One region of the Streptomyces sp. NPDC048288 genome, then DNA from elsewhere that is predicted to be linked to it. Evidence: riboswitches for the same ligand, from Rfam matches in the RefSeq annotation. Region 1 holds a riboswitch; the other holds the start of a gene.
The links. A riboswitch is a leader RNA that binds a small molecule or an ion and turns the genes downstream of it on or off. The one in region 1 is predicted to bind glycine.
Positions count from the first base shown of each region.

Region 1 (5,019 bases):
CCGGGTCGAGCTCGTGCAGGGACGTGTTCAGGACGGACATACCTCTACGACTCCTCAGCCGGCGGTGAAGGCGGTGTACTCGTCGGCGGAGAGCAGCTCGGCCGGCTCACCCGTGACGCGCACCTTGAACAGCCAGCCGCCCTCGAAGGGGGCCGAGTTGACCAGGGAGGGGTCCTCCACGACGTCCTCGTTGACCGCGGTGATCTCGCCGTCGACCGGCGAGTACAGGTCGGAGACCGACTTGGTCGACTCCAGCTCGCCGCAGGACTCGCCCGCGGTCACCGTGGCGCCGACCTCCGGGAGCTGGACGAAGACGACGTCACCGAGCGCGTTGGCCGCGTGCTCCGTGATGCCGACCGTCGCCACGCCGTCCTCGGCGGCCGACAGCCACTCGTGCTCCTTGCTGTAACGCAGCTGCTGGGGGTTGCTCATGGCCTGAATTCTCCTGTACGCGGGGGAGTGCTGGTGAAGGGGGGACTGCTGGAGGCGTGCGTGACCAGCGGCGATGTGCGCAGGGTCACGCCCGGTGGCTACTTCTGGCGCTTGTAGAAGGGCAGGGCCACGACCTCGTACGGCTCGTGGCTGCCCCGGATGTCCACGCCGACGCCGGCCGTGCCGGGCGCCGCGTGCGCCGCGTCGACGTAGGCCATGGCGATCGGCCGGCCGAGGGTCGGGGAGGGGGCACCCGAGGTGACCTCGCCGATCACCTCGCCGCCGGCGACCACGGCGAATCCGGCGCGCGGGATCCGGCGGCCCTCGGCGACCAGGCCGACCAGGACCCGCGGCGGGGTCGCCTCGGACCGGGCCGCCGCCGCGGCGAGCGCCTCGCGCCCGACGAAGTCGCCCTCCTTCTCGAACTTCACCACCCGGCCGAGCCCGGCGTCGAAGGGGGTCAGGCCGGTGGTCAGCTCGTGCCCGTACAGCGGCATGCCCGCCTCCAGGCGCAGGGTGTCCCGGCAGGACAGCCCGCAGGGCACCAGGCCGACGCCCTCGCCGGCCTCGGTCAGCGCCTGCCACAGCGCCACGGCGTGCTCCGGCTTCACGAACAGCTCGAAGCCGTCCTCGCCGGTGTAGCCGGTGCGGGCGATCAGCGCCGGGACCCCGGCGACGGTGCCGGGCAGCCCGGCGTAGTACTTCAGGCCGTCCAGGTCGGCGTCGGTCAGCGCCTTCAGGATCCCGGGGGACTCCGGGCCCTGGACGGCGATCAGCGCGTACGCGTCGCGGTCGTCCCGCACCTCGGCGTCGAACCCGGCGGAGCGCTCGACGAGCGCGTCCAGGACGACCTGGGCGTTGGAGGCGTTGGCGACGACCAGGTACTCGCTCTCGGCCAGCCGGTAGACGATCAGGTCGTCCAGGATGCCGCCGTCGGCCCGGCAGATCATGGTGTAGCGGGCCCGGCCCACGCCGACCGAGGCGATGTTCCCGACCAGGGCGTGGTTCAGCAGACCGGCCGCCTCCGGGCCGGTCACGGTGATCTCGCCCATGTGGGAGAGGTCGAAGAGCCCGGCCCGGGTCCGCACCGCGACATGCTCGTCGCGTTCGGAGCCGTAGCGCAGAGGCATGTCCCAGCCGGCGAAGTCGGTCATGGTCGCGCCCAGCGAGCGGTGCAGGGCATCGAGCGCGGTACGGCGCGGTCCAGCGGAATCGGTACTGCTCATCGGTCGTTCGTCTCCCAAAGGTCCCGGGGGTTCCAGGGCATGACAGGCGGGGCTGTCCTCCCCATCTGTCATCGGAACCTGAGAGGTTCGCCCTGACCACCTTCGTGATCACGGCTTGCACCTTGGGTGGGACCACCGGCACGGCGGCCCGCTTTTCAGATGTGCCTCGCCCGCGCGGTAACGGGGCCTGAGAGATTCAAGGGAGGGACTTGCTCCTTCGGCGCCCCAGTGAAGACTGCTGGGGACTCTCCCGCGCGGATTCAAACGGCCGGTATGCAGTTGGCGGCCACATCATTGCATGCCGGGCGGAGCTTTGTAACGGGGCTGTGGCCGGACGCGAACGGAACCGCGAGAGACCGTGCATTACCTTCTCTTTACATTAAGTGGGGAGAACCTTTCCTGAACCCCCGGGGAGGACGATCACGGTGACAAGGACCACGGCATACGCGACGACGACAGGGCTCGCCCTGCCGGGCCAGCCGGCGGCCCCGGCCCGCGAGCGGTGCGACGAGCGCCCCGCCCGGGTCGTCCGCGACCTGCGCGACCGCGCCGGCCACAGCCCGCACGGCCTGCTCTTCGGCCCCCGTGACCTGGTCGTGGTCACCGGGCTGCCGGGCAGCGGCAAGTCCACCCTGATGCACCGCACCGTCCAGGGCATACGCATCGACTCCCAGGACACCCGCGACCGCTGGGACGCCCGCCTGGCCCGCCTGCTGCCCTACGCCGTCTACCGCCCGCTGGTCCGGCTCGCCCACTACGCCGGACTGCGCAGCGCCCTGCGCACCGGCGAGGGCGTCGTGGTGCACGACTGCGGCACCCAGGCCTGGGTGCGCGACTGGCTGGCCCGCGAGGCCCGCCGCCGCGGCGGCACCCTGCACCTGCTCCTCCTGGACGTCACACCCGGCCTGGCCCTGGACGGCCAGCGCGAGCGCGGCCGGGGCGTCTCCCGGTACGCCTTCCTGCGCCACCGCCGGGCGGCCGGCCGGCTGCTGCGCGCGGCGGAGAAGGGGAAGCTGCCCGAGGGGGTCGGCTCGGCGGTGCTGCTCGACCGGGACGCGGCGGACGTGCTGCACCGGATCGCCTTCGCGCGCCGGGCGGACTGATGGACTTGTCGGCGCCACCCGCTAGCCTTTCCAGCCTCAGCAGTGGTTTCCAGCAGGCGGTAGTGAGATGGACTTCCCGGCGGACATTCCCGCGGACTTCCCGGCACAGGCACACCCCCACCCGCACGGCGGTTGGCCCGGCAACGAACTGGAGGAGGTGCTGTCGGCCTCCCTCGGCGTACCCGCCGCGGCGGCGCGGCTCATCGAGGTACTGAGCCGCAGTTTCCTCTGGATCCCGCTGCCGGAGGGCGGCGGCCCGCACAGCGGCGCGCTTGACCTGCCCACCACGGAGATCGAGGGCCAGGTGTACGTCCCGGTCTTCAGCTCCGAGGAGCAGTTCCGGCTGGTCGTCGGCTCCCATCTGTCGTACACCATCGCCCCCGCCGTCGAGTTCGCGCGCGGCCTGCCGCCGCAGGTCGGCATGGCCGTGAACCCCGGGGGAGTGGTCGGCCTCCCGCTGCCGCCGGAGGCGGTCGCGGAGCTGTGCCGGTCCCGGCGCACCGAACTGGACGGCCCCGCCTCGGGCGGCCGGGTCCGCCTCTTCGAGCCGGACTGGCAGGACGACCCGATGGACTTCCTGTCCGCCGCGGCGGCGGAGTTCGCGGCGATCGGCGTGGTCGCCACGGCCCGCCGCTGCCTCGCCGCGGTCGAGACCGCCGACCCCGCCATGTTCATCGGCGTCGAACTCTCCCAGTGGGAGGGCGACCTGCGGGCGCTCCCGCTGGAGGCCCTGGGCAGAGCCCTGGGCCGAGTACCGGTGAAATGGCCGGTCAACCTGGTCCTGCTCGATGTGGCCGACGACCCGGTGGGCCACTGGATGCGGGAGAACGTCCGCCCCTTCTATCAATACGGTCACTGAAAGCGCCCCCTTGGGGGCGCGGGGAACTGCGCGAAGTACCACGACGGACCCGCACTCGCCCACGCACAACAGGTCCCGAGCTACTGGGCGCATAAGCTTGTCACTACACGCGGGGCAACTTCGAAGGGGCGGTACGACAGGTGAGCGCGAGCCTCAGCGGCAGCGTCGAGCACATGCTGCGCCAGGTGACCCCCGGGCGCTACGACGCCTACGAGGCACTCCTCCGCGCCCTCGCCACGCCCTCCTCCGGCCAGGTCTGGATGCTGCTCTGGCACGGCCAGTCCGGCTCCCCGGACGCCCAGTACGGGAACATGGAGGTCGAGGGCCACGGCTACGCCCCCTGCGTGACCTCGGCCCAGGAGCTCTCCGCGAGCGGCTGGAACCGCTCGTACGAGGTGGTCGAGGGCGTCGACGTGGCCCGCACGCTCTACCCCGACCACTACGGCCTCTGGCTCAACCCGCACGCCCCGGGCGGCGGCGTCGGCATCCCCTGGCTGGACCTGCGCCGGATCGCGGCCGGCCTGGACCGCCAGCCGGCGGGGCCGCTGCGGCTGACCGAACCGGCCATCGAGGTCCCGCAGTTCTACGCGCTCCTGTCGCAGAACGCCCACCGCACCCCGGCGGTCCGCTCGCTGCGGCGCGCCTGGGTGCAGCCGGCGCTCGGGGCGCCGTATCTCGCGATCGGCCTGGACGTGTACGACACCTCGCCGCCCGCCGTCGACTCGGTGCGCGCGATGATGCAGCAGTCGATCGGGGCGGTGCCGGACGGGCTGCCGGTGTCGACGGTGGCGATGACCGACGAGTACGACCCGGTCGTGATGTGGATGCGGGCGACGGCACGTCCGTTCTACGACCGGGAGGCGCATGCGGCGTTGCCGCCGGCGCCGGTGGCCGGGTACGGCTACCCACCGGCCCAGGGCGGTTACTGAGCGGGCGGGGCGCTCCGTCCGGGGCGGCTGAGACGGTTCACAAGTTTTACGTAACGAACACATTTCTCCGCGCGTAGATGGCGATGGAACGTTCCGTTCCGCCCGGATTGACCTCTCTGTCCCAACTGACCCGCGTCCGAGGGGCGTTACCCACTGTTCGGATAACGGAATCCCCCGGACTGCATCACGGTTGCGCATACTTTCTCCGCCAGATCTGGCGGGTGATCGCGGCGACGCTGAAGACTCGCCAGTCAGACATGAGGTTGGTTTAAACCTCATGATCGAGCAAGTCGACAAAGCCGCAATCCGCGGCTGGCGTAGGCCGGTCACCACCGGCGAGAGGGGTCGCTCACCGTGACCGCACCGATCGAGACCACCGGGGCGGCAGCCGAGGCACAGCCGGAGGCTGTGCTGGAGGGTGCCGGTAAGGGGCAGATCGAGGGTCGTTCCCTCGGGCAGATCGCCTGGTC
Region 1 is NZ_JBICZD010000009.1:331,208-336,226, reverse strand. It holds gene glyA (serine hydroxymethyltransferase) at 1-40, opposite strand, end outside; gene gcvH (glycine cleavage system protein GcvH) at 55-432, opposite strand; gene gcvT (glycine cleavage system aminomethyltransferase GcvT) at 531-1,658, opposite strand; glycine riboswitch at 1,824-1,921, opposite strand; gene ACGFZS_RS31615 (AAA family ATPase) at 2,078-2,761, shown strand; gene ACGFZS_RS31610 (enhanced serine sensitivity protein SseB) at 2,829-3,620, shown strand; gene ACGFZS_RS31605 (enhanced serine sensitivity protein SseB C-terminal domain-containing protein) at 3,794-4,549, shown strand; gene ACGFZS_RS31600 (ABC transporter permease) at 4,904-5,019, shown strand, end outside.

Region 2 (5,019 bases), on a different contig from region 1:
CGGGGCTGGCCGACTACACCCAGGAGGACCTGTTCGCGCAGGCGGCGGCCGGGGAGGCGGGGGAGCCGGTGCTGGAGGAGGACGTCGCGGAGCCGGTCGCCGAGCAGGAGGCGGCGGCCGAGCGGCGGTGGCCCGCGGGGCACGATGTGCGGCATGCCGAGTACGGGCACGGATGGGTGCAGGGGAGTGGGCTGGGGCGGGTGACGGTGCGGTTCGAGACGCCGGCGTCGGTGGGGCCGGGGAGGGTGCGGACGTTTCGGGTCGACGATCCCGCGCTGGAGCCTGCGGAGCCGTTGCCGTTGGTGGCGGGAGGGGAGGGGGTTCCCGTGGACGGGGTCGGGGCGTGACCGGGGTGGGGGTGAGGCTGGGGCCGGGGTTTCGCTCGCCCGCGCTCGCGGGGTGCCGCTGCGCCCACCCGTGCCGCCCCTAGCGGCACGCATGCCCGCAGCTGGGTTCCGGTGGTAGCGCGGCACGCGTGCGCGCAGCTGGTCTGCTCCTACGCGTCGGCGTCCTCCGTGCCTGCCAGTTTGCCGAAGTGGTGGTCGGGGTGGGGTGGGGGTGGGGTGGTCGTGTCGAGGCCGTAGTGGTGGTAGAGCTGGAGTTCCTGTTCGGGGGAGAGGTGGCGGCCGACGCCGAAGTCCGGGGCGTCTTTGATCAGGGCGCGGTCGAAGGGGACCTGGAGGGTGCCCTCGACCAGTTCGCTGGGCTCCAGGGGCACGAAGGCGTCCCGGGAGAACAGGCCGGTGCGTATGGCCGCCCACTCCGGCACGCCCGTCGCGTCGTCGAGGTACACCTCGTCGATCGTGCCGATCTTCGTGCCGTTGCGGTCGAACGCCTTGCGGCCGATCAGGTTGCGCGGATCGATGTCGGTCTCCACGGGCCCTCCACTTGGTCGCAACTCATCCGTAAGCACTACAAAAGAGCACATTCAAGGAGGCGGCCACTCGAAGGCCCTGGTGTTGCCCTCGCTGGTAGGCTGGCAAGCGGCTGCTGACCCCGTGCGGGAGAGTCCTCCGGACATCCCGGAGGCGCCGAAGGAGCAACTCCTCCCCGGAATCTCTCAGGCTCACGTACCGCACGGACGAGGTCACTCTGGAAAGCAGGGCGGATGCCGACGCATTCGCTCTCACCGACGGTGAAAGCCGGGAGTCCGCAGGGCGCCCGGTGAAGCTCTCAGGTTGAGATGACAGAGGGGGAGGCCGTCGGGGTACCCGCGCCGGGGTACCCCTCGAAGGTCGCTTCAGACCAGGAGGCCTCCGCAATGACCGTCCACCGCCCTTCGCTCTCCGAACTCGAACAGGGGATTCCGTTCGAGCAGCGTCACATCGGGCCCGACCAGGAGGCGCGGGCCAAGATGCTCGCGCAGGTCGGGTACGGCTCGCTGGACGAGCTGACGGCCGCCGCCGTGCCGGACGTGATCAAGAACGCCGACCGCCTGGAGCTGCCGGGCGCCCGCACCGAGGCCGAGGTACTGGCCGAGCTGCGCTCGCTGGCCGACCGCAACCAGGTGCTCGGCTCCATGATCGGACTGGGCTACTACGGCACCTTCACGCCGCCCGTCATCCTGCGCAACGTGATGGAGAACCCCGCCTGGTACACGGCCTACACGCCGTACCAGCCGGAAATCTCGCAGGGCCGCCTGGAAGCGCTGCTGAACTTCCAGACCGTGGTCGCCGACCTCACCGGGCTGCCCACCTCCGGCGCCTCGCTGCTCGACGAGGGCACCGCCGCCGCCGAGGCCATGGCCCTGTCGCTGCGCATGGGCAAGAACAAGAAGGGCGTCTTCGTCATCGACGCGGACGTCCTCCCGCAGACCATCGCCGTGATCCGGACGCGTGCGGAGCCGACGGGCGTGGAGGTCGTGGTCGCCGACCTCACCGACGGCATTCCCGCGGACCTCGCCGCGCGGGAGATCAACGGCGTGCTCGTCCAGTACCCGGGAGCCTCCGGGGCCGTACGCGACATCAAGGCGCTCGTCGAGCAGGCGCACGGGCTGGGCGCCCTGGTCACCGTCGCCGCCGACCTGCTCGCGCTGACCCTGCTGACCTCGCCGGGCGAGCTGGGCGCCGACATCGCCGTCGGCACGACCCAGCGGTTCGGCGTGCCGATGGGCTTCGGCGGGCCGCACGCCGGGTACATGGCGGTCCGCGAGAAGTTCGCCCGCAGCCTGCCCGGGCGGCTCGTGGGCGTGTCCGTGGACGCGGACGGGAACAAGGCGTACCGGCTGGCGCTGCAGACCCGTGAGCAGCACATCCGCCGGGAGAAGGCCACCAGCAACATCTGCACCGCACAGGTGCTGCTCGCCGTGATGGCCGGTATGTACGCCGTCTACCACGGGCCCGAGGGGCTGCGGGCGATCGCGGGGCGGACCCACCGGTACGCCACGATCCTCGCTGCCGGGCTGAAGGCCGGCGGCGTCGAGATCGTGCACGGCGCCTACTTCGACACCCTCACCGCGCGCGTGCCCGGCAAGGCCGCCGAGATCGTCGCCGCCGCCCGTGCGGGCGGCGTCAACCTGCGGCTCGTCGACGCCGACCAGGTCTCCGTGGCCTGCGACGAGACCACCACCCGCGCCCAGCTGGGTGCCGTGTGGACGGCGTTCGGGGTCGGGGGCGATGTCGAGGCGCTGGACGCGGTCGCCGAGGACACGCTCCCGGAGGCGCTGCTGCGCACCGACGGCTACCTCACCCACCCCGTCTTCCAGCAGCACCGCTCCGAGACCGCGATGCTGCGCTACCTGCGTCGGCTCGCCGACCGGGACTACGCCCTGGACCGGGGCATGATCCCGCTCGGCTCCTGCACCATGAAGCTCAACGCGACCACCGAGATGGAGCCGGTCACCTGGCCCGAGTTCGGTCAGCTGCACCCTTTCGCGCCCGCCGAGCAGGCCGAGGGCTATCTGACGCTCATCCGTGAGCTGGAGGAGCGGCTCGCCGAGGTCACCGGGTACGACAAGGTGTCCCTGCAGCCCAACGCCGGGTCGCAGGGCGAGCTGGCCGGGCTGCTCGCCGTACGCGCGTACCACCGCGCCAACGGCGACGCGCAGCGGACCGTGTGTCTGATTCCGTCGTCCGCCCATGGCACCAACGCCGCCAGCGCGGTGATGGCGGGCATGAAGGTCGTCGTCGTGAGGACCGCCGAGGACGGCGAGATCGACGTCGAGGACCTGCGGGCGAAGATCGAGCAGCACCGGGACGAGCTGGCGGTGCTGATGATCACCTACCCGTCCACCCACGGGGTGTTCGAGGAGCACGTCGCGGACATCTGCGGCCAGGTGCACGAGGCCGGCGGCCAGGTGTACGTCGACGGCGCCAACCTCAACGCGCTGGTCGGACTGGCCAAGCCGGGGCACTTCGGCGGGGACGTCTCGCACCTCAACCTGCACAAGACGTTCTGCATCCCGCACGGCGGCGGCGGTCCGGGCGTCGGTCCGGTCGCGGTGCGCGCGCACCTGGCGCCGTACCTGCCGAACCACCCGCTGCAGCCCGCCGCCGGGCCGGAGACGGGCGTCGGACCCATCTCGGCCGCGCCGTGGGGCTCCGCCGGGATCCTGCCGATCTCCTGGGCCTACGTCCGGCTCATGGGCGGCGAGGGGCTGAAGCGGGCCACGCAGGTGGCCGTACTCAGCGCCAACTACGTCGCCAAGCGGCTGGAGCCGCACTTCCCCGTGCTCTACACCGGGCCCGGCGGGCTGGTTGCGCACGAGTGCATCATCGATCTGCGACCGCTGACCAAGGCGACCGGGGTGAGCGTCGACGACGTCGCCAAGCGGCTCATCGACTACGGCTTCCACGCGCCGACGATGTCCTTCCCCGTGGCCGGCACGCTGATGATCGAGCCGACCGAGTCCGAGGACCTCGGCGAGCTGGACCGGTTCTGCGAAGCGATGATCGCGATCCGCGCGGAGATCGACAAGGTCGGTGCGGGGCAGTGGGCCGCCGAGGACAACCCGCTGCGGGGCGCGCCGCACACCGCGGCCGCGCTCGGCGGGGAGTGGAAGCACGAGTACACCCGTGAGGAGGCCGTCTTCCCGGGCGGGGTCTCCGCCGCCGACAAGTACTGGCCGCCGGTGCGCCGGATCGACCAGGCCTTCGGCGACCGGAACCTGGTCTGCTCCTGCCCGCCGCCGGACGCGTACGAGGACTGACGCGCCACGTACGGCAGAGGCCCCGCTTCGGCGGGGCCTCCCGTGTGTCTACGCCGGGTACGCGTGCGTCTGGGTCGCCTTCACCGTCGCCCAGACCGGGGCGCCCGGGTGCAGCTCCAGGTCGGCGGCGGCGACCGTGGTGAGGTCGGCGGCGAGCGGGAGGTCGCCGGTCAGGTCGGCGCGGATCTGGTCGCCGTGGATCTCCAGACCCGCGACCTCGCAGCGCCAGAGGTTGCGGGCGCTGGCGCCGGTGGGGCGGTCCCGGAAGAGGGTGACCGCGCTCGGCGGGAACGCGACGAAGACCTCGCCGGAGAGCTCTTCCGTGGTGGTGATCGCGGGGCCCGTGTCCAGCTTGACCGTGTGCCCCTCGGCCCGGCCCCGGTAGAGGTTCAGGCCGACCAGGTGGGCGATGTAGTCGGTGCGCGGGTGGCGGGCGATGTCGGCGGGGGTGCCCTCCTGGACGACCCGGCCCTCCTCGATGACGATCAGCCGGTCGGCCAGCACCATGGCGTCCAGCGGGTCGTGCGTGACCAGGACGGCCACCGCCTCGAACTCGGCCAGATGGCGGCGGAGTTGGGACCGTACGTCCAGGCGGGTGCGGGCGTCGAGGGCCGCGAGCGGCTCGTCCAGGAGGAGCAGCCGGGGGCGGGTGGCCAGGGCGCGGGCCACGGCGACGCGCTGCGCCTGGCCGCCGGAGAGGCGGCGGGGTTTGACGCCGGCGTGCTCGGTGAGGCCCATGCGATCCAGCCATACGGCCGCCTGCGCGCGGGACTCGGTCTTCGTGGCGCCGTGGCAGCGGGGGCCGAAGGCGACGTTGTCGAGGGCCGTGAGGTGGGGGAAGAGGAGGTAGTCCTGGAAGACGACGCCCACCG
Region 2 is NZ_JBICZD010000012.1:319,133-324,151, reverse strand. It holds gene ACGFZS_RS37665 (DNA polymerase IV) at 1-347, shown strand, start outside; gene ACGFZS_RS37660 (PRC-barrel domain-containing protein) at 497-877, opposite strand; glycine riboswitch at 992-1,086, shown strand; gene gcvP (aminomethyl-transferring glycine dehydrogenase) at 1,262-4,147, shown strand; gene ACGFZS_RS37650 (ABC transporter ATP-binding protein) at 4,196-5,019, opposite strand, start outside.
Region 2: another riboswitch for glycine. It lies ahead of gcvP (aminomethyl-transferring glycine dehydrogenase); the one in region 1 lies ahead of gcvT (glycine cleavage system aminomethyltransferase GcvT).